Regions from separate parts of the Methylobacterium sp. Leaf469 genome, predicted to be linked through region 2. Evidence: riboswitches for the same ligand, from Rfam matches in the RefSeq annotation. Region 2 holds a riboswitch; the other holds the start of a gene.
The links. Region 2 has a riboswitch for cobalamin ahead of ASG60_RS07185 (TonB-dependent siderophore receptor). Riboswitches for the same ligand answer to the same signal wherever they lie in the genome.
Positions count from the first base shown of each region.

Region 1: another riboswitch for cobalamin. It lies ahead of ASG60_RS09225 (CbtB-domain containing protein); the one in region 2 lies ahead of ASG60_RS07185 (TonB-dependent siderophore receptor).

Region 1 covers NZ_LMRE01000012.1:291,393-303,352, forward strand. The annotation lists gene ASG60_RS09180 (malonyl-CoA decarboxylase) at 1-569, opposite strand, end outside; gene ASG60_RS09185 (hypothetical protein) at 796-996, opposite strand; gene ASG60_RS09190 (MFS transporter) at 1,365-2,555, shown strand; gene cobD (threonine-phosphate decarboxylase CobD) at 2,548-3,543, opposite strand; gene cbiB (adenosylcobinamide-phosphate synthase CbiB) at 3,544-4,545, shown strand; gene ASG60_RS09205 (DUF3616 domain-containing protein) at 4,581-5,642, shown strand; gene ASG60_RS09210 (cobyric acid synthase) at 5,940-7,394, opposite strand; gene cobO (cob(I)yrinic acid a,c-diamide adenosyltransferase) at 7,408-8,010, opposite strand; gene cobU (bifunctional adenosylcobinamide kinase/adenosylcobinamide-phosphate guanylyltransferase) at 8,007-8,540, opposite strand; cobalamin riboswitch at 8,650-8,847, shown strand; gene ASG60_RS09225 (CbtB-domain containing protein) at 8,900-9,076, shown strand; gene ASG60_RS09230 (CbtA family protein) at 9,105-9,866, shown strand; gene ASG60_RS09235 (DUF1636 domain-containing protein) at 9,859-10,251, shown strand; gene cobW (cobalamin biosynthesis protein CobW) at 10,248-11,282, shown strand; gene ASG60_RS09245 (DUF4349 domain-containing protein) at 11,288-11,960, shown strand, end outside.
Region 2 covers NZ_LMRE01000009.1:38,294-50,253, forward strand. The annotation lists gene ASG60_RS07170 (serine hydrolase domain-containing protein) at 1-787, shown strand, start outside; gene ASG60_RS07175 (DUF2147 domain-containing protein) at 879-1,478, opposite strand; gene ASG60_RS07180 (hypothetical protein) at 1,753-1,962, opposite strand; cobalamin riboswitch at 2,152-2,368, shown strand; gene ASG60_RS07185 (TonB-dependent siderophore receptor) at 2,684-4,861, shown strand; gene ASG60_RS07190 (peptidase) at 4,889-6,304, shown strand; gene gyrB (DNA topoisomerase (ATP-hydrolyzing) subunit B) at 6,311-8,779, opposite strand; gene ASG60_RS07200 (MBL fold metallo-hydrolase) at 8,954-9,598, opposite strand; gene ASG60_RS07205 (AarF/ABC1/UbiB kinase family protein) at 9,847-11,481, shown strand; gene ASG60_RS07210 (transglycosylase domain-containing protein) at 11,625-11,960, shown strand, end outside.

The DNA of each region.
Region 1 (11,960 bases), on a different contig from region 2:
GTCCAGTCGATGTGGCGCAGCACGAGGAAGCCGCGGTTGAACCACGAGGCGAACAGATGCTCGAAATCGCTGTCGAGGCTGTCGGCCGCGTCGATGAGATCGGGGTCGGCCTCCTCGTCCCGCAGGGCGCGGCGTAGCCCGAGCAGGTCCTCCCGCATGCGGACCAGCGCGAGGGTGCCGTCCCGGGCGAGGTTGAGGCGGCGGATCAGTTCCTGGCTGCGCGGCTCGGCTGCGTCGTGCAGAACGCCGAGCGCCGCCCGGGTCGGGTCGGCACGGTAGGCCGCGATGGCCTCGTCGACGGCCTCGTGGTCGGCGGCGAACTCGGTGGCGACGAGGCGGAGAAAGCTCGCCCGTTCGGGCCGGGCGAGGCTGGCGTAGCGGTCGAGGATAAGGCGGGCGAGGGCGACGCCCGAGGCTTCGCCGCGGCGGGAAATGAGATCCTCGCAGAGCTTGACGAGTTCCCCCGGATCGGCACGGGCGGCGAGGTCGCCGCGTCCGAACCCGATGAGGTCGCGGCCGCGGTCGCTGATGGTCTGCAGCAGATCGCCGAAGAAAGAGATCGCCGCCATGGAAGCTGCCCGTCCCCGTGCTGGCGCCCGGACCGGGCGTATCCACCCCACGCATCCGCGCAGGGTTCGACGAACCTTCTATGACGGCCCCGCTCGAAGGACCAGGGACCGAAGCGGGTTCGCAGTCACGGCCCCCAAGCTTCGGCGAGGGATGGACGAAGGTTCTTTCCGCGGAACCGCCGAACGCCTGCGTGGACTCGGATACGAGAAAGGAACGCCGTATCCCTCAGCTCGCATCCCCGCCGGCAATGATCTCGGCCCGGTCGGCCCGCTCCCGCCAATCCTCGACCCCGTGCTGGCGCGCGAAGCGCAATTCGGCAGCGCGCAGGGCCCGCATGGGATCGCGGGCTCGGACAATGGCCACGGAGCCGACGGGGAACGGTACCCCGAGAATCTCCTTGGCGAACTCGATACGGTAATTCGGCATGCGAGGCTCCGTCATCGGACCCGGCACCGCGCTCCGGTGGAACGAAGCGTGGCATCACCCGATCCCGTTCACGATCAGACCGCAAGAATCCGCGTATTCCAAGAGCCTCGCCCGGCTTGTACGCCGTCTTCGGGTGGCCTTGGCCGTCAAATCGTGCAGTCCCTACCTCGAAAACATGAGAACGGGCTCATCCGAAGGTAACGGTCCTGCGACGACGCGTCCGGCCGGCCCGCTCCACCGGCCTTGCCGACACGGCCCGCTGGGCCTTACTCACCCCTCCTCACCCCGATCGGAAGGTTTTCGGCCATGACGCTTTCGGCCATGCCAGAGACGTGCGCTTGGTGCCCGGCGGCGACACGGGGCGCGGCATGAGCGGAACAGCACCGGCGACGGACCACGACTTCACCCTTCGGGCACGCCTCGGCCTCACCCTCATCGCCGGGGGCGCCGTGGCGAACATCTACTACAACCAGCCCCTTCTCGCCCTGCTGGTGAGCGAATTCGGTGACCGGGCGGCAGTCCTGGTGCCGACCGCTTCCCTCGTCGGCTACGGTCTCGGCATCCTGTGCCTCGTGCCCATCGGCGACAGCCTGCCGCGGCGCGGCCTGATCCTGGCGCAGATGCTCGGCCTCGCCGTGGCCCTCCTGGCGGCGGCCATGAGTCCCAACCTCGGAGCGCTCGCAGGAGCGAGCCTCGCCATCGGGTTCCTCGCCTCGGCCGCGCAGCAGGCGGTGCCATTCGCCGCCGAACTCGCCCCCGACGCCACCCGAGGCCGCATGGTCGGCCAAGTGATGACCGGGCTCCTCAGCGGCATCCTCCTGGCGCGGACGGTGAGTGGCTTCGTAGGCGCGCAATACGGCTGGCGCGCGGTGTTCTACGCCGCCAGCGCCGTGGCGCTGATCATCGCCGGGATCGCCGCCGCGACCCTGCCGCGCACGGCCCAGACCAGGCCCCTGCGCTACCGCGCCCTGATGGTGTCGATCCTCCATCTGGTTCGCACCCAGCCGGCCCTGCGCCGCTCCAGCCTGTGCCAGGGATTGCTGTTTGCGAGCTTCAACGCGTTCTGGACGACCCTCGCCCTCCTGGTCGAAGCGCCGCCCTTCGATCTCACGGCGGCCGGCGCCGGGCTGTTCGGCGTCATCGGGGTCGTCGGCGCGTTCATCGCGCCGGTCTCGGGCCGCTACACCGACCGGCGCGGCGCCCGGCCCGTGGTGGTGGCCGGCAGCCTGTTCGTGGTGGCGGCCTTCGTGGTCCTGTGGGCCGGCGGCAACATCTCCCTCGTGGCCGTGGGGCTCGGCGTTCTCCTCATCGACATCGGCCTCAACGGCGCACTCATCGCCAACCAGACCCGGGTCTACGCCCTCGTCCCGGGCGCGCGCGGACGGGTGAACACGGTTCTTTTCACGGTGATGTTCGTGTTCGGGGCGCTCGGGGCCTTCGCCGGCAGCCAAGCCTTCCTCATGGCCGGCTGGCCCGGCGTCTGCGCCGTGGGCCTCGCCCTCTCGGGCGCAGGCCTCCTCGTCGCGATCCTCGAGCCCGGGACGCCGAAGGTTACCTGAGGACCCGGGAGAGCCGGCACCATTCGGTCCTGTCCGCCGGCAGGCCGAAGCGCAGGCGCGCGGGGGCCGCGGCGAAGCGCCGGACGTAGATCCCGGCGGCGCCGAGTCGCGCGAACAGTTCCGGCCCGTTCGGGAAGTCCGCCGTGCGGAACAGGCGGGTTCCGCCGACCACCCGCCCACCGGCGCGGGCGATCATCCGGTCGAGGCGTCCCGCATCGGCACCGCGCGCGACCGACGCGGCGCGGCGCCACTCGGCATCGGCGAGCGCCGCCCGGCCGATGGCCAGCGCCGGTCCCGACACCGCCCAGGGGCCGAGCGCCTCCGCAAGGCGGCCCGCAAGGGTAGGCTCCGCCAGGGCGAAGCCGAGTCGAATGCCAGCGAGCCCATAGGTCTTGCCGAAGGAGCGCAGGACCACGAGACCCGGCCGGAGATGCGGCCCGAGGGAGTCGACGGTTTCGAGATCCGCGAAGGCTTCGTCCACCACCAGGAGGCCGCCACGTGCCGCCAGCCGATCCGCGTGCGTGCGGAGCGTGGCGCCGTCCCAGGTCCGCCCGTCGGGGTTGTTCGGATTGACCACCACCACGACGTCGGCCTCCGCGTCGAGCGTCGACACGGCCACGACGGAATGGCCGGCCCTCCCCCACGCGGCCGCGTGCTCGGCATAGGTCGGCCCCACCACGGCGACACGGGCGCGGGGCCACAGGCGCGGCAGGGTCTCGATGAGGATCTGCGTGCCGGGGGCGGCCGCGATCCCGCGCGGATCGGCGACACCGTAGGCCCGGGCCGCCGCCGCGTTCAGGGCCGCGAGGTCGGCCGACGACGGCAGGCGGTGGAACACGCTGGCCTCGAGGGGCGGACACGGGTAGGGCACCGGATTGATCCCCGTCGAGAGGTCGATCCACGGTGTCGGCGCATCCGGGAACAGGGTGCGCGCCGCGTCGAGATCGCCGCCATGCGCGATGGGGACTGGCTCGCTGACCGAACCCACATGCCCTGGACCGCCTTCACCCATCCGCCCGATACGCTCGCCATCCTGCTGCTCGCCCTGACCGTCGAGGCGGCCGCCGGCTATCCCGACCGGCTCTACAGGGCGCTCGGCCACCCTGTCACCTGGATCGGCGCCCTCATCGGCCGGCTCGACGGGGGGCTGAACCGCGGCGGCCCCGCCCGTCGCCGCGCCATGGGCGTGCTGGCCACCCTCATCCTTCTCACCGTGGTCGCCGCCGTCGCCTTCGGACTGACGGTGGGCGCATCCCTGCTCGGCCAGTGGGGCGGCACCGCCATCCTCGCTTTCCTCTGCGCCAGCCTGCCGGCCCAACGTAGCCTGCACGACCACGTCGCCCGCGTGGCGGCGGATCTTCGTGACGACGGCTTGACGGGCGGGCGCGTCGCCGTGTCGATGATCGTCGGACGCAATCCCGAAACCCTCAACGAGGCCGGCATCTGCCGGGCCGCCATCGAGAGTCTCGCCGAGAACTTCTCCGACGGGATCGTGGCGCCGGCATTCTGGATCGGCGTCGGCGGCCTGCCGGGCGGCGCGCTCTACAAGGCGATCAACACCGCCGACAGCATGATCGGCCATCGCACCCCGCGCCACGAAGCCTACGGCTGGGCCGCCGCCCGCCTCGACGACTTCGTCAACCTGCCGGCCTCGCGCCTCGCCGGCGGACTCATCGTCGTGGCGGCGCTGTTTCAGGGCGGCGCCTCGCCGGGCGCGGCATGGCGGGCCCTCCGGCGCGACGCCCGACGCCACCGCTCGCCCAACGCCGGGTGGCCCGAGGCCGCCATGGCCGGAGCCCTCGGCCTGCGGCTCGCCGGTCCGCGCGTCTACGGCGCGACCTCAGTCGAGGATGCCTGGATGGGCGATGGCCGCGCCGAGGCGGGCCCGGCCGACGTGGAGCGGGCCCTCGCCCTCTATCGCACGGCGTGCCTCCTGCTGTTCGGCCTCACCGCGGTGACGTTCGCCCTCGTCGCGGTTGCGCTGCTATGAGCACGGCCACGCCGCCCGTCCGTCGGAGATACCGCATGATTCGTCCTTCCCTCGTCGCTGCCGCATGGGGACTGGCGTTCCTGTCGCCGGCCCGGGCCGAGATGCTGCAGCCCGTGGGGCAGCCCTACGCGGTCGCCGAGGGACTGGCGGGCGAGATCACGAAGAAGAAGACCAAGCCGGCCGAGGACATCAGCGGCATCGCCTGCGCGCCGGCCGAAGCCGGTCGGCGCAACTGCGTCGTGGTGGACGACGAGGCGGCGGGCGCCCAGTTCGTCACCCTCCAGGGCACGACGCTGACCCCGGGCGCCGTCGTCGACATCGTCGGCCGCAAGCCGCCCACCACCACCGTCGGCGCGCCCCCGACCACGGGCGACTGCACCCTGGGCCAAGGCGCGTACCGCGAGATGGACGGCGAGGCCGTGGCGTATGCGGCACCCGACTTCTACGTCACCGGCTCGCATGGCTGCAGCCGTCGGGGGCGGGAGTTCAAGCTCTCCACCGCGATCCTCGCGCGCCTGCGCGCCGACGCCACCGGGACCAGGGTGGAGACCACCTACCGCCTCGGCGACGCCCTGCGAAATGCAGATACGGTGGGCGCGTATTTTCTGAAGGATCTGGAACCCCGCGAGGGCGGCAAGCCGCTCTTCGGTCTCAACGTCGAGGGCCTCGCGGTCATCGGCGACACTCTCTACGCGGGTCTCCGCGCGCCCGTCATCGACGGACGGGCCTTCCTCGTCTCCGTACCCGTCGCGCCCCTGTTCGCCCCCGGCGACGCGCCGCTCGACGTCAAGCCGACGACGATCCCCCTCGCCCTCGGGGCCGAGGCCGGCATCCGCGATCTCACCGCCCTGCCGGACGGGCGCCTTCTCGTCCTCTCGGGTCCGACCCGCAACGGCTTGTCGGTGCCATATGGACTGTTCCTCGCGGATCCGTCGTCCGGCAAGGTCACGGCGCTCGGCACCCTCGCGCCATTGGACGGCGATGATTCCAGGGCGAAGCCCGAAGGCGTCGCGCGCCTCGGCCCAGGCCGGGTGCTGGTGGTGTTCGACAGCGTAGTGAACGGCGGGCCGCGCGAATACGCGGTGGCGATCCCGTAGGCGGCCGGCTCGGCGCATCAGGACGGGTCGAACCGATATTGCTCCGGCCTGACCGACCGCCGGCGTGCTTCGACGCGCAGTACCGCGGCGGAGCACCGACAGTACCGAGAACCATCAGGCCCGCAGCCCGAGACAACCCGCGAGGTCCTAGACCGGGGCCAAGGCGCGCCAGTGCGGATGCGCGGCGTGGCATCCTGCACGATGAAGCCGCGGGAATTGCCGACGGAGTCGATGACGGCGATGCCGGCAGCCGCGCCAGTCCTCCGCAAGGATCGGCCCCACCACGTGCCTGACCCGCTACGACGCCAGGACGAGCAGCCGGTCGCAATCCACATGGATTTCGAGGTGGTCGGCGAGCGCGTCGAGCACGGTCTCGATCCCCGCCTCGTAGGCGTCGCCGCCGGACCGGGCGCCGAGGCGCGCGAGCCACGCGGCGCGCTGCGCGTCGTCGGCGAACAGGCCATGCACGTAGGTGCCGGCGACCCGGCCGTCGGCCGAAATCGCCCCGTCCGGGCGACCATCGGCGAAACGAACGAGCGGGCGCACCGCGTCGGGCCCGGTGGTATCGCCCAGGTGCATCTCGTAGCCCGAGAACGGTACGCCGTCGGGCAACGAGGTGCCGGTGACGGCCTCGAGGCGCTTGACCGGGGTCATCACCGTCTCGACGTCGAGGAGCCCAAGACCCGGCACCGTCCGGGGGGCGCCCTCAATCCCGTGCGGGTCGGCGAGGCGGCGCCCAAGCATCTGGTAGCCGCCGCAGAGGCCGAGCACCCGGCCGCCGCGCCGGACATGGGCGGCGAGATCGATATCCCAGCCCTCGGACCGAAAGACATCGAGGTCCGCGATGGTGGTCTTCGAGCCCGGCAGGAGCACGAGGTCGGCCACGGGGATCGGCTCCCCCGGACGAACCAGAACCACGGAGACGTTCGGCTCGCCCCGCAGAGGATCGAGATCGTCGAAATTGGCGATGCGCGGCAGGACGGGGACGGCCACCACCGTGCGACCCGCCGCGCCTGCTTCGGAGCCGACCAGTCCCAGAACGTCCTCCGCGGGCAGGCGGACGGCGGACGGAAAATGCGGGATCAGCCCGAGGCTGGGCCAACCCGTGTGGCGGGCGATGAGGTCCATGCCGTCGGCGAACAGGCTCGGATCGCCGCGGAAGCGGTTGACGAGGAAGCCCCGGATCATCGCCGCGTCGGCCGGGTCGATCACCGCCTTCGTGCCGACGAGGCTGGCGATGACGCCGCCGCGGTCGATGTCGCCGAGCAGGATCACCGGCGTGTTCGACGCGCGGGCAAAGCCCATATTGGCGATGTCGCCGGCGCGCAGATTCACCTCCGACGCCGAGCCGGCGCCCTCGACCACGACGAGGTCGGCCTCGGCTTTCAGATGGGTGAAACTTTCGAGCACGGCCCCGAGGAGGCGCGGCTTCCAGCCCTGGTAGTCCCGGGCCGCGGCCTGGCCGACCATCCGGCCCTGCACCACGATCTGGCTGCCGGTCTCGCTCTGGGGCTTGAGGAGGACCGGGTTCATGTGGACCGAGGGCGCCACTCCGGCGGCCCTCGCCTGAAGCGCCTGGGCCCGTCCGATCTCGCCGCCATCGGCCGTGACGGCGGCGTTGTTCGACATGTTCTGCGGCTTGAACGGCCGCACCCGCAGCCCGCGCCGGGCGAAGGCGCGGCACAGACCGGCGACGATGAGGGATTTGCCGACATCCGAACCGGTGCCCTGGATCATGATGGCGCGGGTCATGACGGCTGGAACCTCAAAACTCGATCCCCTCCTGCGCCTTCACGCCCGCCGCGAAGTGGTGCTTCACGGAGCCCATCTCGGTGACGAGGTCGGCGGCCTCGACGAGGGCCGGCTTGGCATTGCGGCCGGTGACGATGACGTGGAGGTCCGGTCGGCGTGCCCGGAACGCCGCCACCACGTCGTCGATGGGCAGGTAGTCGTAGCGCAGCGCGATGTTGAGTTCGTCCAGCACCACGAGGCGGATGCTCGGATCGGCCATGAGATCCAGGGCCTTCGTCCAGGCGTGCTCGGCCGCCGCGATGTCGCGGGCCTTGTCCTGGGTCTCCCAGGTGAAGCCCTCGCCGAGGGTGTGCCAGTCGATCTGGTTCCCGAAGGCCTTCAAGGCGTGCTTCTCGCCCGTGTCCCAGGCGCCCTTGATGAACTGCACCACGCCGACCCGCCAGCCGTGGCCCAGCGCCCGCAGCATCAGGCCCAGGGCCGCCGTGGTCTTGCCCTTGCCGGGACCCGTGTTGACGATGAGGAGGCCCTTCTCGATGGTCTTCTCCGCCACCTCGGCATCCTGCACGGCCTTGCGCTTCTCCATCTTCTCCCGATGGCGGTCGGCGGCGTCGCTCATGCGTGGTCTCCATGTTGGGGTTTCACGATCATCGGCAGCCCCGCCACCATGAACACGACGCGGTCGGCCTGTGCGGCGAGGCGCTGATGAAGCCGCCCTGCCGCGTCGCGGAAGCGGCGGGCGAGGGCATTGTCGGGCACGATGCCGAGGCCGACCTCGCTGCCGACCAGGACCACCGGCCCCGGCGCGTCGGCGCAAGCGGAGAGCAGCGCCCCGGTCGCGGCCTCGACGTCGGCCTCCGCCAGGATCAGGTTGGTGAGCCAGAGGGTGAGGCAATCCACCAGTACCGGTCCGCGCGCGGCCGCGACCGCCTCGGGCAGGTCGATCGGCACGTCCTGCGTGATCCAGTCGGCCGACCTTCGGGTGCGGTGGAGGGCGATGCGGTCGCGCATCTCGTCGTCCCAGGCCTGGGCCGTTGCGAGATACAGCCAGGGTGGCGGCTGCGCCTCGATCACCCCCTCGGCATGGACGCTCTTGCCCGAGCGCGCGCCGCCGAGGACGAGGGTCACACGGGGGAATATCTCGGTCATGGGGGGGACGGCTGCCGCATAGGGCTTCTTTAGCCCGAAACGCCCTTGTGTGGTCAAAGGCGATGCAAACGGCACAGCGGCGCGTTGTCAGGGATCGCGCGACCGCGTAGAAGCATCGGGATCGGACGGTGCCCCGGCGACGGGGTGAAAAGGGAACGCGGTGAGGGGCAAGCGCCTTGAAACCGCGGCTGCCCCCGCAACTGTGAGCGGCGACGGGCCTGCCATCGGCCACCGGAGCGATCCGGGAAGGCGGCAGGTTCCGGATGACCCGCGAGCCAGGAGACCTGCCGTCCGGCACCGGGGACCTTCGTCCTCACCTTCGACCACGGCCGCCGGCGGGGCGGCCAGGAGATCAACCGATGTCGACCAACACCCTCGTTCTGACCGGCACCCGCACCAACGAGCGCCTCGGGGCCGTTCTCGTCGCCGCGTTCCTCGGCCTCGGCCTCGTGTTCATGGCGGGCTTCGCCCCGGCGATGGCGCTCCACAACGCGGCGCACGATTTCCGCCACACCCAGAATTTTCCCTGCCACTGAGCGCCTGGCGCCTGAAGGCAGACACCCCATGATCATCCGGCTCGTGTCGGCGGCCCTGGTCGCCGGCTTCCTCGCGGCTATCGTCGCGACGGGCCTGCAGCTCGCCCTGACCTCTCCGCTCATCATCGCGGCTGAGCGTTACGAGACGCAGGCTCAAGCCCCCGTATCGCCCCCCGCGCCGGGATTCGCATCCCTCGTGGTGCGGGTGCATGGCGGACACGATCACGGCGCGAAGGACCCGGGCGTGTCCGGCGGCGAGACCGCGCCCGCCTGGCAGCCCGGACCCGGACTGCCGCGCATGGCGTTCACGGCGCTCGCCACCCTGGTGGGCGGCGTCGGGTATGCCCTGCTGCTCGGCGCAGTGCTGCTGGCCTGCGGGCGCGAACCGACGCCCGAGACCGGCCTGCGCTTCGCCGTGGCGGGCTTCCTCGCCGTCGCCCTGGCGCCGGCCCTCGGCCTGCCGCCGGAACTACCGGGCATGGACGCCGCCCCCCTCGCCGATCGTCAGTTCTGGTGGGTGATGACCGCCGTCGCCACCGCCATGGGGCTCTACCTCATCGCCATCCGCCGCGCGCCGATCTCCATCGCGGGCGGCCTCGTCCTGATCGTGGCACCACACCTCGCCGGAGCACCCGAGACGAGCCACGCGGCTTCCGCCCTGCCGGCGGGCTACGCGGCCCAGTTCGCCGCACGCTCGCTCGGGATCGCCTTCGTGTTCTGGGCGGTCATCGGGCTCGCCTACGGCTGGGCCTGGGCCCTGTTCGGTCGCAAGGCGACGGCGCATGCCTGACGTGGTCACCCTCTACGTCTGCACCGCCTGCCGTACGGCGGGCGACCCGGCGGAACCCCGCGCCGGTGCGCGCCTCCTCGACGCGCTCCGGGAGGCTGTCGGTGAGCACGGCCAGACCGGCCTTCGGATCGAAGGCGTCGAGTGCCTCTCCGTCTGCAAGCGGCCATGCACGGTGGCGGTGGCCTCGGAAGGGCGCTGGACCTACGTCTACGGCGACCTCGACGCCACCGAATCCGCCCGGATCATCCTCGAAGGGGTCGGCCTCTACGGCGAGACGCCCGACGGCGTCGTGCCGTGGAAGGCGCGGCCCCAGGAATTCCGCAAGGGCGTCGTCGCCCGCATCCCGCCGCTCGCGGCGCACCCTAGTACGGACGCCGCCGAATGACCCTGGTCGAGAAGATTCCCTGCACCATCGTCACCGGCTTCCTCGGGGCCGGCAAGACGACCCTCGTGCGCCACCTCGTCGAGAACGCGAACGGCCGGCGGCTCGCGATCATCGTCAACGAGTTCGGGGATATCGGCTTCGACGGCTCGTTTCTCGCCGCCTGCGGCATCGAAGGCTGCCAAGACGAGGACATCGTCGAGCTCGCCAACGGCTGCATCTGCTGCACCGTGGCCGACGACTTCGTGCCGGCCCTGAACAAGCTCCTCGACCGAGCCGACCCACCCGAGCACATCCTTATCGAGACCTCCGGCCTCGCCCTGCCCAAGCCCTTGGTCCAGGCGTTCCAGTGGCCTGCGATCCGCTCGCGGGTCACCGTGGACGGCGTCATCGCGGTCATCGACGGTCCAGCCGTGGCGGCGGGCTTCTTCGCCGACGATCCGGCGGCCTCCGCCGCCCAGCGTGCCGAGGACACGAACGTCGATCACGACAATCCCCTGGAAGAGGTGTTCGAGGACCAGATCCTCTGCGCCGACCTCGTGGTGATGAACAAGGCCGACCTCCTCGACGCCGCCGGCCGCGAGAAGGTCCGCGCCGAGGTTCAGGCCCACCTGCCCCGCGCCGTGAAGATGGTGGAGGCCGAGCACGGCCGCCTCGATCCCCGCGTGATCCTGGGCCTCGGAGCCGCGGCCGAGGACGATCTCGACGCCAGACCCTCGCACCACGGCGAGGGCGAGGACCACGACCACGACGATTTCGACTCCGTGGCCCTGCCCGTCCCGGCCACGGCCACCGCCGAGGACCTGGCGATCCGCGTCGGTCGCGCGGCAGAGACCGCCGGCGTGCTGCGCATCAAGGGGTTCGCCGAAGTCACGGGCAAGCCCATGCGCCTCGTCGTGCAGGGTGTCGGCACCCGCATCGCGCATCACTACGACCGACCCTGGAAAAGCACGGAAGCCCGCGACGGCCGCCTCGTCGTCATCGGCCTCAAGGGATTCGATCAGGCGGCGGTCGCCGCCGCCCTGGCCGGGTGAGCGCCATGGCGGTACGGAACGGCCGCGCGGCGGCGGCCCTGGGCCTTGCCGTACTCCTCGGACTGGGGGGCTGCTCCGACACGCGCCCGCCGGCGCCCGACACCGCCAATCCCCTCGCGCTGGCCCAGCCCGCCCGCAACACCGCAGCCAAGCTCGCCTATACGCACGACCTCACCATCGGCCTGCCGCCCGATCGGGTGGCGGCGCATTTCGCGGCGGCGCGTGACCGCTGCCTGACCGATGCGGGCCTCGGCTGCATCCTCGTCACGTCGTCCATCGATGACGGTCCGCGTCCGCAGGGGCGACCGCAGGCGCAGATTCAGGTCCGGTTGCCGCACGAGTCCGTCGCCCCCTACGTGGCGTTCCTCACGGCTCCCCTGCCGGGCGAGGCGGCGGGCGATGTGGTCCTGCGGCGTCAGGCAACACGGGCCGACGACCTGACCACACCCATCGCGGACGGAGGACGCCGGCTCGCCCAGCTCGCCGCCTATCGCGCGCGCCTCGACGAACTGTCCGCGAAGGCGGACACGCGCGTGGAGGACCTCATCCGCATCGCCCAGGAACTCTCCAAGGTCCAATCCGAAATCGAGGAGGGGGAGGCGAAGCAGCGCGGCCTGCAACGGCGCGTCGATACCGAAATCGTCTCGGTTTCGCTTCGCTCGGACAGCGCGCGAGCGG
Region 2 (11,960 bases):
GGAGGCCACCCTCGTCGATGGCCTCTACCGCCAGAACGGCGTCGATTTCGGCGAGGCGCAGACCGACAGCCTCGCCACCGTGGTGGAGCGCCTTGCCCGCCAGCCCCTGCTGGCCCAGCCCGGGGCCGAGTGGAACTACAGCGTCGCCACGGACGTCCTCGGTTACCTCGTCGCGGTCGTGTCCGGCCAGGACTTCGCGGAGTTCATGCGGGAGCGCGTCCTGGCGCCGCTCGGCATGCTCGACACGGATTTCTTCGTTCCACCCGACAAGGTCGAGCGGTTCGCGGCGAATTACAGTCTGTTTCGCGAGCGCAGCCTGAAGCTCTACGACGATTGCGTCGGGAGCCGGTTCGCGCGTCCGCCGGTGGTGGCCTCCGGCGGCGGCGGCCTCGTCTCCACGGCGGGGGACTACATGCGCTTCTGCCGCTTCCTCCTGGCGCGCGGAGAACTCGACGGCGTGCGGCTGCTGGGGCGCAAGACCGTCGATCTCATGCTCACGAACCACCTCGGCGGCGATCTGGCCGCCATGGGCCAGCCGCGCTTCTCCGAGACGGCCTATACGGGCATCGGTTTCGGGCTCGGCTTCTCGGTGATGCTCGATCCGGCCCGTGCGCAGATCGTCGGAACGCCCGGCGAGGCCGCCTGGGGCGGGCTCGCCAGCACCGCCTTCTGGGTCGACCCGGCCGAGGATCTCGCGGTGGTGCTCCTCGCCCAGCTCATCCCGTCCTCGGCCCTGCCGATCCGCCGGGAGTTGCGGGTGCTGATCTACACCGCCCTGGTGGACTGATCCAGAGCTACAAAAAGCCGGCTCCGCTGGGCGAAGCCGGCTCGAAATTTTCCCGATGAGTCCTGCCGCCCGATGCGGGCGACGCGCGATCCTACTCCGCCGCGGGGGCGGCGGGTGCGGTTCCGGGAGCGGCCGGCTTCGCGCCGGGCTTCGGGGCCGCGGGCTTGGGCGCCCATTCGGCGTCGGAACGCGGGCCGCCGGGCTGGTTCGTCGCCGCGGTGAGCTGGCCCGGAACCACGTCGTTGACCTTGCTCCAGGTCTGCGATCCGCACAGGAACCCGAGCATGCAGCCCCGCACGGACAATTCGGTGGGCTGATCGGCCCACATGGTCACGTCGTAGAACTTGCCCTCGTCGGCGTTGTAGATCTTCCCGGCGTAACGGGCGTCGGCATCCGGCTTCAGACCCATGATGAGCTGGTGCCCCAGCGACGGGCGTGCCTGCTTCTTGGTGTCAGGATTCTTGAAGTCGACGCGGGGCTGGCCCTTGTCGTTCAACGGCACCTTCAGCCAGACGACGTAGCCGCACAGGTTGGTGTTCTGCGGACCGCATTTCTCGACGCGGATTCTCGCGCGGCCATCCTCGGTGAGGTAGGTCCCGGTCGCGTCGTTGGGCGTGGCGGCCAGGGCGGACCCGGGCAGCGCGGCCAGGGTCAGGCCGGCCAGAGCGGCGAGGGTCGATCGGTCGATCATCTGTTGGACATCCTCAAACTTCGAAAACCTGCCGGGCGGCGCCATCAGCCGTGTCGTGTCGGCCCGCCGGAGCCGCGCCGGACGACCGTCACCGGGCCACACGCGGTCGTCGCCCCGTGCGGTGATGCCCCGCCTTCGGACGCGAAGGTGACCGGATCATGACCACGACGCCCTGCCATTGCCGGAATCCGGCTCCCAGGTCGTCGGTCCGGGCCCGAACGCAAAAAGCCGGCGCTTTCGCGCCAGCTCTTGGGGCTTCGTGATGGGGGCGCGCTTATTCGGCAGCGGTCATCTCGGCCGTGAAGTGACCGCACCAATCCTTGGACGCCACCACCGGCCAAAGGCCCGGGGACTTCGGCTCCGGCTGGCTCACGGGCGGATTGAAGCGGCACAGGCCCGCATCGCCGGCTGCCGCGCCGCCGTTGAGCTTGTGATCGTCGAAGAAGCGGCAGCTCTCGCAGGCGATGCTGTGGTTGCTGGTCATCGTGTCTCTCCCGGTCGGATGGGCAGTCGCTCCACCCGTGCCGTTCTTAATTAGAATAACTCCAATCAAGCGTCAACGTCGTTTTCGGTGCTTGGTCGTCGTCGGTTCGTTGGTGTGCCTGGAATTCCGCTTTGCCGCTGGATCGACCGTCACGATCCGCGCTTCGGCTTGACGGGGTGATCGGCGAAGTCCTAGCGTAACCGTGACGGTTCCTCTCCGGAGGATCAAAAGGGAACGCGGTGAGGGCTTTGCCCCGATGCCGCGGCTGCCCCCGCAACTGTAAGCGGCGAGCCCATCATCAACACGTCACTGGGTCTTCCGGATCTGCCAAGATCCCGGCCTGGGAAGACGATGAGAGGGCGGTGACCCGCGAGCCAGGAGACCTGCCGTCAGTCGTGGTCACACGCGAAACGCATCGGGCGGGGTGTCCTGATGGGTGTCGGGGCGTTCGCATGCCGCGAACGGATCGGCCTCGTTCGCGGTGACGTGCCACACCGCGCCCCGTGCGCGCCCGCCGTTTCCGCATGCGCCCGCCCGAACCACTGCCTTCATTGCCTATCGATCGTGATCGCGTACCGCACCCGTGCGGCCGTCGAGCTCATGCGTCGTCGCACGAAAGGGCTTGGCCAGGACTGAACGATTGTAACACTATAACATTCGTTTTAGGCGTGGTGGAAGCGTCGTCGCGTACGTCGCGCGCCCTCGGACAATTCGCATCGCCATGCTGTTTCCACACTCCTGCCTCGCGCATCATCCCGGTCCCGGTCCCGGGATCGTCGGAGGATGTCTTCTCCTTGTCCTCGCTCCCCTCGCGGCCTCGGCGCAGGAGCCGGCCGTCACCCTCGACACCCTGTCGGTGGCCGGTTCCGGCGTCGCGCCCGCCGGGCTCAACCTGCGCACGGTGGATCGCGGCGCCAGCCGCCTCGGTCTGACGCCCCTGGAGACGCCGGCCAGCGTCGACGTGATCGCGGGCGAGACCGCGCGCCGGCGTGGCCAGAACACCGTCGCGGAGGCCGTGACAGAGAACGCCACCGGCATCACCACCGTGGCGGCCCCCGGCAACGGCAATGGGGCCTTCACGGCGCGCGGATTCGCCGGCCCGAACTCGATCCAGCAGCTCTACGACGGCACGCGCCTCTACGTGGGCGCCGGCACCGTCACCTTCCCGTTCGACACCTGGAACGTCGAGCGCATCGAGGTCCTGCGCGGCCCGGCCTCGGTACTCTACGGCGACGGGGCCATCGGCGGCGTCGTCAACGTGGTGACGAAGAAGCCGGTGTTCACGCCCATCAACGAGGCCCGCGCGGCCCTGGGCTCGGACGGTCTCGCCCGCCTCGCCCTCGATTCCGGCGGCCCCATCGGTGAGGCCCTGGCCTACCGCTTCAACATCAGCGGCAACCGGTCCGGCGGCTGGATGCAGCCCGACGGAGATTTTCGCAACCTCGCGGTCTCCGGCGCGCTGACCTTGCAGGCGGCCCCCGACCTCGCCTTCACACTCAGCCACGACCTCGGCTACCAGGAGCCCGCCCGCTACTGGGGTACGCCGCTGGTCAACGGGCGGATCCTCGATTCCATCCGGTTCAACAACTACAACGTCCGCGACGCCAAGATTTTTTGGACGGACAACTGGACCCAGCTCAGGACCGAGTGGAGCCCGAGCGCCGACATCACCGTGCGCAACACCGCCTACCGGCTCCAGAGCCGGCGCCAGTGGCTCGACGTCGAGCAATACGCCTTCAACCGAGGCACCGGCTTGATCGACCGTTCGAGTTACACCGAAATCTACCACCAGCAGGAGCAGGTCGGGAACCGCCTCGACGCGACGGTCCGGGGCACCCTGTTCGGGTTCCGCAACGAATTTCTGGCCGGGTTCGACGTCAATCACATCGCCTTCCGGCACACTAACAACTTCCAGTCCGAGGGCGGCGGTCTCACCACGAGCGTCGATCCGTTCGCCTACGATCCCGGCCTGTTCCCGGCCAACGGCCGCGCCTCGCCCGCCTATGCCACGTCGACCAACCAGGCCTCGGTCTTCGCCGAGAACCGCCTGATCCTGTCGGATCAGCTCTCGCTGCTGACGGGCGTGCGCTTCGACGCCCCGACCCTGAACCGCCGGAACCTCGTCTCCGGCGCCACCTTCCAGCGCGACTTCCAGGCCCTGAGCTACCGCTTCGGTGCCGTCTACGCCCCGACGCCCGACCTCTCCCTCTACGCCCAATACGCCACCGCCACCGATCCGGTGGGGAGCCTCATCACCCTGTCGCAGAGTCTGGCGAACTTCCGCCTCTCCACCGGCCAGCAGGTCGAGGTCGGCGCCAAGGGCATCGCCTTCGGGGGGCTGGCCGAGTGGACGCTCGCCGGCTACCGCATCGTCAAGGACAACCTCGTCTCCACCGTGCCGGGCCAGCCCACCGTCTCGACCCAGGTCGGCCGGCAATCCTCGCAGGGCGTCGAGGCGGCCGTGTCCCTTCACCTGTTCGACGCCTGGCGGGTGGATGCCAACGTCGCCCTCCTCCACGCCCAGTACGACGATTTCAATCAGGCGGTGGCTGGTGCGGTGGTGTCCTATGCCGGTCGTCAGCCCATCGACGTGCCGGAGCGCGTCGCCAACCTCTGGGTGAACTGGGCCTTCGCCCCGGCCTGGGAGGCGCGCATCGGCGTGCAGTATGTCGGCGAGACCTTCAGCGATTTCGGCAACATGGCCCGGCGCCCGGACTACGCCCTGCTCAATGCCGGGCTCGACTATCAGGTCGGGCCGGCCTCGCGCCTGTCGGTGCGGGCCTACAACCTCGCCGACACGGTCTACGCCATCAGCGGCAACGCCGTGAACGGGGTCGGCACAAACTGGCTCCTCGGCCGGCCACGCTCGTTCGAGGTCGCCTACAGCGTCAGCTTCTGACGCGCCGTGCGCCGCCTCCCGAAACCAATGCAGCGGTGGCTGATCCTCGGCCACCGCTGGCTCGGCATCGCCACGGGGATGTTCCTCGCCACCTGGGTCCTATCGGGCCTGGTGATGATGTACGTCCCCTTCCCCAACCTGACGGAGGCGGCGCGGCTCGCCGGCCTGCCCCCCATCGCCTGGGATCGGGTGCGGCTCGGCCCCGACGCGGCGCTGAAGCCCCTCGGCCTGACGCGCCTGCCCCTCGCCCTGTCGCTCGGCATGCGCGGCGATGCGCCGGTCTACCGGACCATCCTCCCGACGGGCGAACTCGGGACGGTCTCGGCCGAGACCGGCGCGGTGCTGGGACCCTTGTCGGGGGTGGAAGCGCTGGCCCTCGTTCGGGCCCGGGGTGGGACCGGTCCGAACCCCAGCGTGACGACGATCCAGCGCGACCAGTGGACCGTGACGGCGCGCTACGATCCGTTCCGCCCGTTCCACGTCGTCGCCCACGACGATTCCGCCGGCACCGAGCGCTACGTCTCGCAGGTCACCGGCGCCGTCGTTTTAGAGACGACGCGGTTCGCGCGCGGCTGGAACTGGCTCGGGTCGATCCCGCACTGGATCTACCTCACGCCCCTGCGGGCCCGGGCCGAGCTGTGGCGCGACGTGGTGCTGTGGATCTCCGGCATCGCCGTGGCCGGTGTCCTGAGCGGTTTCGTCCTCGGGGTCTGGCGCCTGCGCCTGCGCCGGCCCTACGCTATGGGAGTCTCGCCCTATCGCGGCGTTATGCGTTGGCATCACCTGTTCGGGATCGTCGGCGGCGTGGCGCTCCTCGGCTGGGTCGCGAGCGGTTGGCTGTCGATGAACCCGAACCGCTGGTTCTCCGGGCCGAGCCCAACACCCGCCATGCGGAGCGCCGTCATGGGAGAAGCGCCCCTCCCCGGCTTCGACGCCCTGCGCACCGTCGCCGTGTCCGGTCCCGTCGAGATTCGGTTCACCGGCATCGCCGAACAGGTCCACGCGGTCGCCACCAATGCGGACGGGCGACGCCATGTCGAACCGCCTGTGGCGCCGCAATCCTTGAGCACGGCGGCGGCGCGCATCCTGCCGGGCGCGCAGGTCGTCGCGGCCGAGACCCTGACGGCCTACGACGCCTATTGGTACCCGCACCACGAGACACGGGTGCTGCCGGTGTTGCGCGTCCGGTTCGACGATCCGGCGGAGACCTCGGCCTATCTCGACCCGGAAACGGGCGAGATCCTGATGCGTCTCGACCGAAGTGGCCGGGCCAACCGCTGGCTGTTCTCCGCCCCCCACCGCTTCGATTTCGCGATCCTGACGCGCCACCGCCCGGCCTGGGACCTCGTCCTGTGGACCCTGAACGGGCTCGGCGCCGGCATCGCTCTCACGGGGATCGTGCTCGGCTGGCGGCGTCTGCGCCGCCCCGCGCCGTCTCGATGACGCGCCTCACACGTCGAGGTTGGCGACGCTGAGCGCGTTGTCCTGGATGAACTCGCGGCGGGGCTCGACCACGTCGCCCATGAGCTTCACGAACAGGTCGTCGGCGTCCTGGGTGTCCTTGACCTTCACTTGGAGGAGCGAGCGCACGTCGCGGTCGAGGGTGGTCTCCCAGAGCTGCTGGGCGGTCATCTCGCCCAGACCCTTGTAGCGCTGGAGCTGGAGACCCTTGCGGCCGAACGCCATCACCGCCTCGAACAGGCCGACGGGGCCGTGCAGGGTCGTCTCGTCGCCCTTGCGGGCGTAGGTGACGGGCTCGTGATAGATCTCGCGCAGGGCCTCGGCCCGGTCGGCGAGCCGCGTCGCTTCCTGCGAGGCGATGAGCCCGGCATCAAGGGTCGCGACCTGACGCACCCCGCGCAAGGTCCGGCTCATGACGTAGCCGCCCTCGCTGACGGAGCCTTCCCAGCCCTGCTCGATGTCGTCGGCGATCCGGTCGAGGCGTCGGGCCACCCGGTCGGCCAGAACCTCGGCCTCCGCCGCGTTCTCGTCGACATTGACCCGGAAGGCGCCGGCGATCATCGCCTGCTCGACCACGGCGCGGTCGTAGCGGGTGTGGAGCGCCTGCATCAGGCCGCGGAACTGGCGCGCCTCCTCGACGAGGGCCTTCAGTTGCTGGCCGCCGAACTCGGTGCCGGAGGCCAGGCGCAGCACCGCCCCGTCGACGCCCGCGTCGATGAGGTAGTCCTCGAGCGCGCGCTCGTCCTTGAGGTAGATTTCCCGCTTGCCCTTCGAGGCTTTGTAGAGGGGCGGCTGGGCGATGTAGAGGTGCCCGCGCTCGATCACCTCCGGCATCTGCCGGTAGAAGAACGTCAGCAGCAGGGTGCGGATGTGCGAGCCGTCGACATCCGCGTCGGTCATGATGATGATGCGGTGGTAGCGCAGCTTCTCCGGGTTGAAGCCCTCGCGGTCCGTGGACGAGCGGCCGATGCCGGCGCCGAGCGCCGTGATCAACGTGCCGATCTGGTCCGACGACAGCATCCGGTCGGCGCGCACCCGCTCGACGTTGAGGATCTTTCCGCGCAAGGGGAGAACCGCCTGGAAGGTGCGGTCGCGACCCTGCTTGGCCGAACCGCCGGCGGAATCGCCCTCCACCAGGAGGATCTCGCACTTCGACGGGTCGCGCTCCTGGCAATCGGCGAGCTTGCCCGGCAGGGAGGCGATGTCGAGGACGCCCTTGCGCGTCACCGTCTCGCGGGCCTTGCGCGCCGCCTCGCGGGCCGAGGCCGCCAGGATCACCTTGCCCATGACGGATTTCGCCTGGGCGGGGTTCTCCTCGAGCCAGTTGGACAGGCCCTCGTTGAGGACGTTCTCCACCGCTGGCCGTACGGCTGCCGTGACGAGCTTGTCCTTCGTCTGCGAGGAGAAACTCGGTTCCGGCACCTGCACGGAGATCACGGCCGTGAGGCCCTCGCGGCAATCCTCGCCCGTGAGCGTCACCTTCTCGCGCTTGGCGATGCCCGACGATTCCGCGTAGCCCGTCACCTGGCGGGTCAGCGCGGCGCGGAAGCCCGCCATGTGGGTGCCGCCCTCGCGCTGGGGGATGTTGTTGGTGAACGGCAGCACGGTCTCGTTGAACGAGTCGTTCCACCAGAACGCCACCTCGACGCGGATCCCGTCGCGTTCGGACCGCACCATGATGGGCTTGGCCATCCCGTCGATGGGTTTGCGCGAGCGGTCGAGGTAGCGCACGAACGCCTCGACGCCGCCCTCGTAGTACAGCTCCTCGCGCTTGTGCTCGGCATGGCGTGCGTCGGTGAGGACGATCCGCACGCCGGAATTGAGGAAGGCGAGCTCGCGCAGGCGCTTCTCCAGGGTGGCGTAGTCGAACTCGATGCTCGTGAAGGTCTCGGTGGATGCGAGGAACGACACCTCGGTGCCGCGCCGCCCGTTGCCGTCGCCGACCACCACCAGCGGCGACACTGCGTCGCCGTGGCGGAACTCCATGGCGTGTTCCTTGCCATTGCGCCAGATGCGCAGGCGCAGCCATTGCGACAGGGCGTTGACCACGGAGACGCCGACGCCGTGAAGGCCGCCGGAGACCTTGTAGGAGTTCTGGTCGAACTTACCGCCCGCATGGAGCTGGGTCATGATGACCTCGGCCGCCGAGATCCCCTCCTCCTTGTGGATGTCGGTGGGGATGCCGCGGCCGTTGTCCGAGACGGTCACCGAGCCGTCGGCGTTGAGCGTGACGGAGACGAGGTCCGCGTGGCCCGCGAGCGCCTCGTCGATGGCGTTGTCCACCACCTCGTAGACCATGTGGTGCAGGCCCGAGCCGTCGTCGGTGTTGCCGATATACATGCCCGGTCGCTTGCGCACGGCATCGAGGCCCTTGAGGACCCGGATGGATTCCGCGCCGTAGGCCGCGGCCGCGCTGTTGTGGGTGGCGTCTGAGCTGTTGTGAGTCGTGTCGGACATGAAGTTCCTCGGGCAGGCGGGTCCGGGCGTGATCCTTCGTGCCCCGGCGCGAGCCCCGGACACGCCTGCAATGCGTCAACGGCCTTTATAAGCCTTCCGCCTTGAAAAAGCATTGCTTTCGCTGTGCGTGGCGGGGGCTGACGGGTGCCCCGTCCACGGTGTCGTCGCGTCGGGTCAATCCTGCAGGAACGGGTTCGTGAGACGCTCCTCGCCGAGCGTGCTCGTCGGGCCGTGGCCGGGGATGAAGGCGATGTCGTCGCCGAGTGGCAGGACCTTCTCCTTGATGGCGCGGATGAGCTGGTCGTGGCTCCCGCCCGGCAGGTCCGTGCGGCCGACCGACCCCTTGAACACAACGTCGCCCACCAGCGCGAAGCGCGCGTCCCGGCTCACGAACACCACGCTGCCCGGCGAATGGCCCGGCGCGTGGAGGATGTCGAAGGCGAGGCCCCCCACCGTGACGGCGTCCCCCTCCACCAGCCAGCGGTCGGGCGTCACGGCCCGCGCCCCGTCGATCCCGTAATTGGCGCCCGTCTCCGGTAGGCTGTCGAGCAGGTAGCGGTCGGCTTCGTGCGGACCTTCGATCGGCACCCCGAGGCGCTCGCGCAGTTCGTCCGCGCCGCCGGCGTGGTCGATGTGGCCATGGGTGAGCAGGATCTTCTCGATGGTGATGCCCTGGGCCTGGATCGCCGCCTCGATCCGGTCGAGGTCGCCGCCCGGATCGACCACGGCGCCGATCTTGGTCTCGTCGGACCAGATCAGGGTGCAGTTCTGCTGGAAGGGCGTCACCGGGATGATTCCGGCGCGGGGCGTGCCTGGCATCGCGTCTCTCGCACATGCGCCTCGAGGGCGCGGAAACTGCACATGCGCCCCGAGAGGCGCGGAAAACTTCCACCTGCGCCGGAAGGGCGCGGGAAGCCGCCTGTCTAGCGCGAGATGACGGGTTGGGCGAATCTGCCGCGTGATCACCGCCGTCAAACTTCGGCCTCGCCAAGGGCCTAGCCGAACCGTACCACGCCCAGGCTCGTTGTCAGGGCGCCGCCTCCTCCCCAGTCGAGTCCCAAGCGCACATGCTGAAAACAGCCTTCGTCGCCGCGCGCGACCGGCAACGCCTCGGCGAGATTGCCTCCGTGCTCATCGGCTACGGGGTCACCAAGGTGGTCGAGCGCCTCGGCATCGCCCACGTGGCGCGTTTCGCCAAGCGCCGCACGCCCCGTGTCGATATCGCCCGCCTGTCGCAGCCGCAGCGCGTGCGCCGGGCCATCGAGGCCCTCGGGCCCACCTTCGTCAAGCTCGGGCAGATCCTTGCGAGCCGCCCCGATCTTCTGACGCCGGAATGGACCGAGGAGCTCGAGAAGCTCCACAGCCAGGTCGCGCCGATCCCGTGGGAGCGAATCCAGCCGCAGTTGGAGGAGGACCTCGGGGCGCCGGCCGACGAGGTCTTCGCCGAGTTCGACAAGGTGCCGCTTGCCGCCGCCTCCATCGCTCAGGTCTACCGGGCACGGCTCCACACCGGCGAGGAGGTGGTGGTCAAGGTTCTGCGCCCGGGCTTGCGCAAGATCATTGAGGCCGACCTGCGGCTCCTGGCCCATGCCACCCGCGTCGTCGTCACCGAGTGGCCGGAATTCGGGCGCTACCAGCCGCAGGAGCAGATGCGGCACCTGGCCAGCGGCCTCTACGGTGAGCTCGATCTCATCAACGAGGCACGCAACTGCGAGACCATCGCGGCGATCTTTGCCGACCGCGAGGACATCGTGGTGCCGAAGATCCACTGGGAATGGACCTCCGAGCGCGTCCTCGTCCAGGAGTTCATCCACGGCATTCCGCCCAATGACCACGCCCGCCTCGACGCCGCCGGCATCGACAAGGTGGTGCTTGCCCAGAAGGGCACCGACGCCTTCCTGCAGATGGCTCTGATCGAGGGCGTGTTCCACGCCGATCCGCATCCGGGCAACATGCTGATCATGACCGGCGACCGGATCGGCTTCATTGATTTCGGCATCATCGGCCGCCTGTCGGAGCGCCGCCGCACCCAGCTCCTCATGCTCATCGGCTCGATGCTGAAGGAGGATGCCGACGGGCTTATGGCCGTGCTCCTCGACTGGACCGGATCGAGCAACCCGGATCTGACCAAGCTCGAAGCCTCGTCGCAGGCCTTCATCGCCCGCCACACCGGGGCATCCCTCGATTTCGGCGCCCTGCTCACCGACTTCATGACCATGGCTCGCGAGAACGACCTCGCCATGCCCACCGACCTCGCCATTCTGTTCAAGGGGCTGGTGACCGCCGACGGGGTGATGCGCCAGCTCGACCCGAATTTTGACCTGTTCTCGGCCGCCGGCCCCACGGTGAAGCGCAAGCTCGCCTCGCAGTTCTCCATCAAGGGCCTGACCCGCAAGGTGGAGGCGGTGGGCGCCGGCCTGTTCGGCGCGGCCTCCGAACTGCCGACCCTGATCCACCTCATGCTGGTGCGCCTGAAGCAGGGCCGCGTCACCGTCGAGATCGAGCTGAAGGGCATCGAGAAGCTCACCCGCGGCATCGAGCGCGCCGCCGCCCGCATCGCCGTGGCGCTTATCGTGGCCGCCTTCGCGACGCAGCTGGCGCCCCGGTTCATGGATCTCGGCACCCCGGCCTTCGTCACCGTGGGGGCGATGGTGTGCGTAATCGGGATCGGTTGGCTGGTGCTGCTCGGGCGCAACAAGTAGGCGAAAACCGCTGAACCGATCTGGATTTCCCGGAGGCCGGGTCGGCCCAAGCGCCACCTTAAATCAGCCGCGTTGTGCGGCGCAGTCTTGGCCGCAGTCGCGCGCCGACCCGCCGCGCCCCGAAGATCCCCTGCTCGGCTTTCATGAACATCATTCTGATCAAGCTGTTTGCGACGGCCCTGACGCTGAGTCAGGTCACGACGCGGCCGGATGTGGTGAAGACCCAGTTCGATCCGGTGGCCGACAGGGGGCAGGTCGTGCAGATCCTGCGCGACGGCTGCGCCCACATGCGCAAGGCCTTCGACATCGAGGACATCAACCTCGACGAGCTCATCTCCACGGCGATGGAAGATCCGACCGCCATCGCGGGCGCGAGCGCGCCGAAGCTCCTGCACGGCCTCGACATCGGTGAGCTCAACGTCAGCTACCGCCAGTTCTGCAAGGGCGAGAACCCCAAGGATTCCCCCTTCGATGCGGGC